DNA from 3 places in the Neorhizobium turbinariae genome. Region 3 is predicted to be linked to each of the others. Evidence: riboswitches for the same ligand, from Rfam matches in the RefSeq annotation. Region 3 holds a riboswitch; each other region holds the start of a gene.
What was found. A riboswitch is a leader RNA that binds a small molecule or an ion and turns the genes downstream of it on or off. The one in region 3 is predicted to bind cobalamin.

Region 1: another riboswitch for cobalamin. It lies ahead of M0654_RS20375 (CbtB domain-containing protein); the one in region 3 lies ahead of M0654_RS06285 (TonB-dependent receptor domain-containing protein).
Region 2: another riboswitch for cobalamin. It lies ahead of M0654_RS20035 ((2Fe-2S) ferredoxin domain-containing protein); the one in region 3 lies ahead of M0654_RS06285 (TonB-dependent receptor domain-containing protein).

What each region holds. Positions count from the first base shown of each region.
Region 1 is NZ_JALPRY010000026.1:12,949-15,209, reverse strand. It holds gene cobO (cob(I)yrinic acid a,c-diamide adenosyltransferase) at 1-188, opposite strand, end outside; gene M0654_RS20380 (CbtA family protein) at 185-931, opposite strand; gene M0654_RS20375 (CbtB domain-containing protein) at 942-1,118, opposite strand; cobalamin riboswitch at 1,153-1,344, opposite strand; cobalamin riboswitch at 1,406-1,612, shown strand; gene M0654_RS22975 (DUF1636 family protein) at 1,570-2,109, shown strand; gene cobW (cobalamin biosynthesis protein CobW) at 2,106-2,261, shown strand, end outside.
Region 2 is NZ_JALPRY010000025.1:29,675-31,935, reverse strand. It holds gene M0654_RS20040 (GTP-binding protein) at 1-804, shown strand, start outside; cobalamin riboswitch at 847-1,038, shown strand; gene M0654_RS20035 ((2Fe-2S) ferredoxin domain-containing protein) at 1,099-1,935, shown strand; gene M0654_RS20030 (class I SAM-dependent methyltransferase) at 2,038-2,261, shown strand, end outside.
Region 3 is NZ_JALPRY010000007.1:247,843-250,103, forward strand. It holds gene M0654_RS06280 (malonate--CoA ligase) at 1-487, shown strand, start outside; cobalamin riboswitch at 606-809, shown strand; gene M0654_RS06285 (TonB-dependent receptor domain-containing protein) at 995-2,261, shown strand, end outside.

The sequences.
Region 1 (2,261 bases), on a different contig from region 3:
CTGTTGTTGCCAAGCATCCGCAAAGCTAGGCCGAAGGCCGCAGTGGATTTACCCTTGCCGGAGCCGGTGTGCACGAGGAGAAGGCCCTTTTCCAAGGTCTTCTCCGCAACTTCAGCATCCTGAATGGATTTACGGTTTGCCATCTTGGCGCGATGGCGTGCCTCGACTTGTTCGTCGACCTGTTTCACCGCACTGGCTCTGCCGCGCCGTTGGAATATGCCTCCTCTCCACCGCGAAGTCGAGCTCTCACAACGCCTGAGACTGTGCCGAGCATCGCCCAGAAAAGCAGGCTTGTTGCGAAAACGGATGCTACAAAACGCGCATGCAATTCCAACGGAACCGCTGTTTCGTGAGTGTCGGGTAGGGGCGCGCCCCACAGATGAGGGGCAACAAGTGAAAGGATGCCCAACACAGCGAGGGTTGGCGCTTTGGTATAAGCGAGCAGACCCAGCCCCAGTGCGGTCAAAGCTACCGTCGCAAACCACCACAACTGCCGCGCGGCCAGATCGGCTGCAGGCATCCCGGGAAGTTCTGGCGGCAGTCCGAGCCCCGGCGCCAGGCTGAAGGCAAGGAAGCCGGCTAAGCCAAACATAAGCCCACTCCTCCACCCATTGAGCGTTCCCAGCGCCTCCGCCGCCGTCAACAGAATGAGAGCGAAGCCGATCCCAGCAAGCATGTTGGAAGCAGCCGTGTAAACGAAGCGCTCCGTGCCGTCGGCCGGCGTCCATCCCTCTTCTCCATGATCATGTGCAGGCGTACCCTCATCATGCGCATGGGAGTGGGAATGCCCAACCTCCTCGCCTTTGCCTTCAAAGGTTTCAGCGTGAATAATAAGTGGGATCGTGGCGTAGCTCTGCAGCACGGTAAGGATGAGCCCAGACACAAGCCCGGACACCACCGCCGCCAAGACGATGTTGCGAAACAAGTACATGTCGGCTTCCTCAGTGGCAGGGGAACGCGAGTGAATGACGCGAATCGTGCGCGGCGTTGTGAACAACCTCCATATGCGAGAAGCCTACGAACCCTATAACAAACATGCCGAGCATGGCCGTTATGCTAAGGGGAACAATCTTGGAAGCGGAGGCACCGAGTGCAATGGCTGCCGTCTTGGTCGTCATATCGTTTCCTTTCGCCCTCAACCCCGAGAGCATCTTCTTCACCAACGCGTCGGCAGGTCTCCTGGCTTGCGGATCACACGCTTTCTCCCGCCTTCCCAGATTTCTCCAGTGGCACTTGGGAGTAAAGCTCTCCGCTTACAGTTGCGGGGGCAGCCGCGGAATCGACTATCAGTCTCACCGCATTCCCTTTTCGTCCCGTTCGGACACCGACGATATCGGCACTATACTCTAATCGTCCTTGAGGGCAATCCGAATAGGAGAACGCATTGACACGACCCCATACGCGGGCTTACTGAAATGCTGACGGTTCCTTTCCGGCAACGGGAGGGACGAAAAGGGAATGCGGTGCGATTCAATTTGGATCAATGCCGCGGCTGCCCCCGCAACTGTAAGCGGATAGCTTCAGCCATAAGGCCACTGGGAGACACCCGGGAAGGCTGGTTTGAGAGCAATGACCCGCGAGCCAGGAGACCTGCCGTTGAGATGCTGTGCTTTGCCGGGCGGGGTGCTCCGGTGGAAGCGACGATCACGATGGCAGATCCGTAAGTGCGAGTCTGCCTCCGCGCCCCACATTCAGTTGAGTTGGAACGCGGCATTGATCAACGATCAGCCTAACATTGAACCCGATGTAACGATCTTCGTGTGCACAAACTGCCGTGCAGGGTCCGAGGATGACTCGCGGCCCGGGATCGGACTGATCCACGCGCTGCGACAGGCAACTGCACATCTGCCACTTTCGGTGAAGCCTGTGACCTGCCTCGCCAACTGCGAGAAAAGTCCGAGCGCAGCCTTCAGGCACCGCTCCGGATGGTCTTACGTGTTCGGTCACCTTGCCCTTGGGAACGTTGATGACATCGTCCATGGCGCCATGATGCTCGCTCAGGATGAACGCGGCTTTCTGCCCTTGCGCGGTCGGCCCTCCTGTCTCCGCGGCAAAGGTATGACAGCTCGCATCCCTCCTTTCCATCATCATGAGGACTTGCCCCAATGACCATCGATGTTGATCGTGTGCCGTGTACAGTCGTGACCGGTTTCCTTGGAGCGGGAAAGACAACGCTTATTCGACACCTCATGGAGAAGCTCCCAGGTAAGCGCGTTGCCATCATTGTCAACGAGTTCGGCGACGTTGGGATCGATGGCGAG
Region 2 (2,261 bases), on a different contig from region 3:
ACCGTTGTCGATGCGGCAAACCTTTTGAAGGACTACAGCTCAGCCGATTTTCTTGCAGATCGGGGCGAGACGGCCGGCGACGGCGACAACAGGACGCTGGTCGATCTGCTCGTAGAACAGATCGAGTTCGCTGACGTGGTCATCCTCAACAAGATCAGCGCCGCCTCACCGGCCGAACGCGATGCTGCGCGCAAAATCATCATCAGCCTCAACCCGAGTGCCAAGCTTATCGAAGCCGATTGGGGAAAGGTGGACCTGAAGGAGGTGCTGGGCACCGGTCGTTTCGACTTTGCCAAAGCAGAGACCAAGCCGCTGTGGTTCAAGGAACTGCATGGTTTCAAGGACCATGTCCCGGAGACCGAAGAATATGGCATTCGCTCCTTCGTCTATCGCGCCAAGAAGCCGTTCGATCCGTTGAAGTTCCAAGCCTTCATCGATCGCTCCTGGCCGGGCGTCGTGCGAGCAAAGGGCTTCTTCTGGCTGGCGACGCGGCCCGATTATGTTGGCGAAATGAGTCAGGCAGGCGCGCTCGTGCGCACCCAGAAGATGGGTCGCTGGTGGACATCCGTGGCGAGAGAGCAGTGGCCGCGCGATCCGGGCTTCATTGACATGATGAAGCCCTATCTTGATCCGGTCTGGGGAGACCGTCGCCAGGAAATCGTCTTCATTGGTGCAGACCCGATGGACGAGGCGAAAATCCGTAGCGAGCTGAATGCCTGCCTGATCGACAGCCCGGTCTTCCTGCCAGAGCTATGGCGAAATCTGCCGGATCCTTTCGCTTCGTGGGAGCAGCGCGCCGCCTGACCTTGAGAGGAGCGGGCAAACGTTGACAGCCGTTGGGGACATTGTAGGTTGGGCAGGTCAAGGTTCTTCCGTCGGTGACGGAAGCTAAGAGGGAATCCGGTGCGATACCGGAGCTGTCCCGCAACTGTGAGCGGTGAGCCGTTCGCCCATTATGTCACTGGCACAAAAGCCGGGAAGACGGGCGACAGGCTTTGACCCGCGAGCCAGGAGACCTGCCTGACGAAAGAGAATTCCGTGGTCGGGGTGTGCCACAGGAATGACGACGTAGCTGCTTCCGAAGATTCGGAACCTGCTTTGCCGCCATTTTTGCTGCCTCCTCGGATGTTTGAGAGTGAGGCATTGAGCAACAAAATCCGTCCTGCCAACGGCACACGCAAGAGCGCGATCTTGCTGATTGCCAAATCGGCCTTCGCTGCCTCGCCGCACCGCGCGATGCAGCGCATGACTGATCTGGTCGCATCCTCGCAGTCGGGAACCCTTGTTCGCTTCGCCTTCACCGAGCAGGGCACGCCATCCCTCCATGAAGCCCTGAGCGCGTTGTTGGATGAGGAAGTCGACGAGATCTTTATCGTTCCGCTCGTCCTGCCTATGGAGCCGAGCTTCCACATCTGGCTGAAGAAATCGCTGACGCGATGGAAGAGCTCAGACGACCGGCCCTGGCCAGTTCTTTCCATTGCAAGGGACATCGCGTCCAGCGCGTTAATGGGGCAACTGCTGAACGATCTTCTGGCAACAGCGGATGAACTTCAGGTTCCCGCTCCTCACCCGCCTCCCCTCGAAGGCTCCTTGGTTCCTGCCCAAAAGCGTCGGGTGCTGGTCTGCGAAGGTGGAGCCTGCAACTTAGCCGGCGCAGACGCCATCTGGGGGCATCTGCGCAACCAGCAGGAACGCCTAAAGCTGCGCGTTATCGGCGATGGCACCATGACCGCCAAGTCCACCTGCCTTGGCCCCTGCAATTTGGCACCCGTTCTGCAGGTTTTTCCTGAGGGCACTTATTACGGCGGCGTCACCGAGCAAGCGGTGAACCGGATCATAACCGAACACCTGCTCGCCGGCCAGGTCGTCGAGGACTTCGCCTACCACCCAACAGGCCGCAAGCAGCGGCTTCGCAACCCATCGCTAACGAGCTGACGAGACCAGATTGCTTCAACATCCACTCGACATCGCGCAAAGAACAGTCAGATGGGGCGCTCAATCCCTTGACCCTTCCTGCACTTCGGGGATGCCACAGTGATGGATCGCGTTGCACCTACGACTGCTGCGGCAATGGCGGACCATTGGAATTCCCGTGCCTGGAGGTTCGACGGGGCGGCCTCGCACCGGCGCGATGCGGATGCATGGCGAACAGTCTTCAACGCAGCCCTGGGAGGGGCTCCGCTGGACGTCTTGGATCTTGGCTGCGGAACGGGAGCATGCGCGCTTTTAGCAGGCAGCCTTGGCCACCGGGTGACCGCAGT
Region 3 (2,261 bases):
CGAAACAGGCATGATCGAGGTGAAGGGTCCCAACGTCTTCAAGGGCTACTGGCGCATGCCGGAAAAGACGCAAGCCGAGTTTCGGCCCGATGGCTTCTTCATCACCGGCGATCTCGGGATCATTGACGACCGTGGCTACGTGCACATCGTGGGGCGGGGCAAGGACCTCGTCATCTCCGGCGGATACAACATCTATCCGAAGGAGGTCGAGACGGAAATCGACCAGTTGGATGGTGTCGTGGAAAGTGCCGTCATCGGCGTCGCGCATCCGGATTTTGGCGAAGGAGTCACCGCGGTTGTTGTTCGCAAACCCGGTGCCACCATCAAGGAACAGGACATCCTTGACGGGCTGAGCGACCGGCTGGCCCGTTACAAACAGCCGAAGCGGGTGATCTTCGTGGATGAGCTACCGCGCAACACGATGGGCAAGGTGCAGAAGAACGTGCTTAGGAACAGCTACGCTGATCTTTACGGCCCGGTCGCGTGATACCGGTCGCAACAGGTTGGTGTGTCCAAAGGTCCTCATCCCTGTGAACAACATGCGGTACGGCGGTATCCGCCGTGCCCTCTGGCGCAAGGTCGGTTGACGACACCGGCCATGCGACGTATCCAGATCTTGAGATGGTTCTGCCTCGGCAGATTAAAACGGGAACGTGGTGATGCTCATCTTGGGCCATTCCACGACTGCCCCCGCAACTGTGACCGCTGAGCCCTCTTCCACAATGCCACTGGAGACATCCGTCTCCGGGAAGGCGGAAGAGGAGCAATGACGCGGAAGTCAGGAGACCTGCCATTTCAGTCACCCATGCAAGAACACGGGGTGTGTTCCTGCGCGGCTACCGTTGCGGTGACGATCGATGAACGTTGCCGTGGCGGGGTAAGTGCAGGCTGTTTCTGCATCTGTCCCCCGACACGACCTTTGATGGACCTGCGCTTTGCGGCGCATGGAGTTGGAGCGGATATGCGCAAACTAATCCCGTTATTGGGACCTGTGATGATAATGACTAGTGGCAATGCCCATGGACAGCAGGTTGAGCAGGAGGCTGTCCTTGAACCCATCGTGATTTCCGCGCCGCTGAGGCGGGAAGCGGACATTGCCACCGCGACAAGTTCTGTCACCGTAATTGACGAAGCCGAGATTCGTGCCAGTGCGGCATCGGATCTTGCCTCATTGCTACGCTCGTATCCCGGCGTGAGCATCGCCACGTTTGGCGGGTTCGGCTCGAATGCCGAGGTAACCCTGCGCGGTGTCTCACCGACCCAGACGCTCGTGCTCATCAACGGGGTGCGCGCCTCATCAGCCACCAGCGGCACCACGTCCATCTTCAACGTGCCGCTCGAGTCCATCTCGCGCATCGAGATCGCCAATGGCGCGCATTCGGCGCAGTACGGATCCGACGCCATCGGCGGCGTCATCAATATCATCACCAAGGATGGTTCCGGTTGCCCCGACGGCAAGGACCACTGCTCGACGGTGACGGTCGGCGTGGAGCACCCGTGGGGTGCGTCTGGCCGCGTCGAAACCCGCGGCAAGACCGAGGGCGGCTTGAACTACGGGTTCGGGATCACCGGCCGGGGAACGCGAGGGTATGACTTCACCGGCCCGACCTCCTGGGGACACGAGCCCGATGATGATGGTTTCCGCCAAGGCAGTTTCGACCTTCGCTTGTCACAGGATTTCGATTGGGGCAGGCTTTATGCCGACGGTTTCTACGCACGCGGCATGTCAGAGTTCGATGCCTTCCCCGATTCCAACGAAGCGCGCACAGTGACATTTGCCGGCAAGGTTGGCGCACAGATCAACCATACGAATGACTGGTTCTCGCGCATCGAAGTGTCGAACGCCATTGACGACGCACGAAATCATCGCGATGGCGTCCCGGGCCACGAAGACTATCGCACCGTGCGCTCTGGCGTCTTGTTGACCACCCAGAAAACGCTCAAGACGGATCTTGCCGAACACGTCTTCAGCGGCGGGGTAGAAGCCTACCGCGAACAGATTGACACCAATGTCGTGAGCTACGCGGTTGAGGACCGCACACTCGCGGGCATCTTCGGGCAGTACGCGCTGTCGATGGGATCGTTCAACGTCGATGCTGGCCTTCGCCATGACTATAATGAACAGTTCGGGGAAGCGACCACCTACAATCTCGGCGCGCGCTACGAACTGATGGAAGGACTAAGCGCGCGCGCCTCCTTTGGCACGGGGTTCCGCGCCCCGACCTTCAATGACCTCTATTACCCCGGTTGGTCGAACCCGA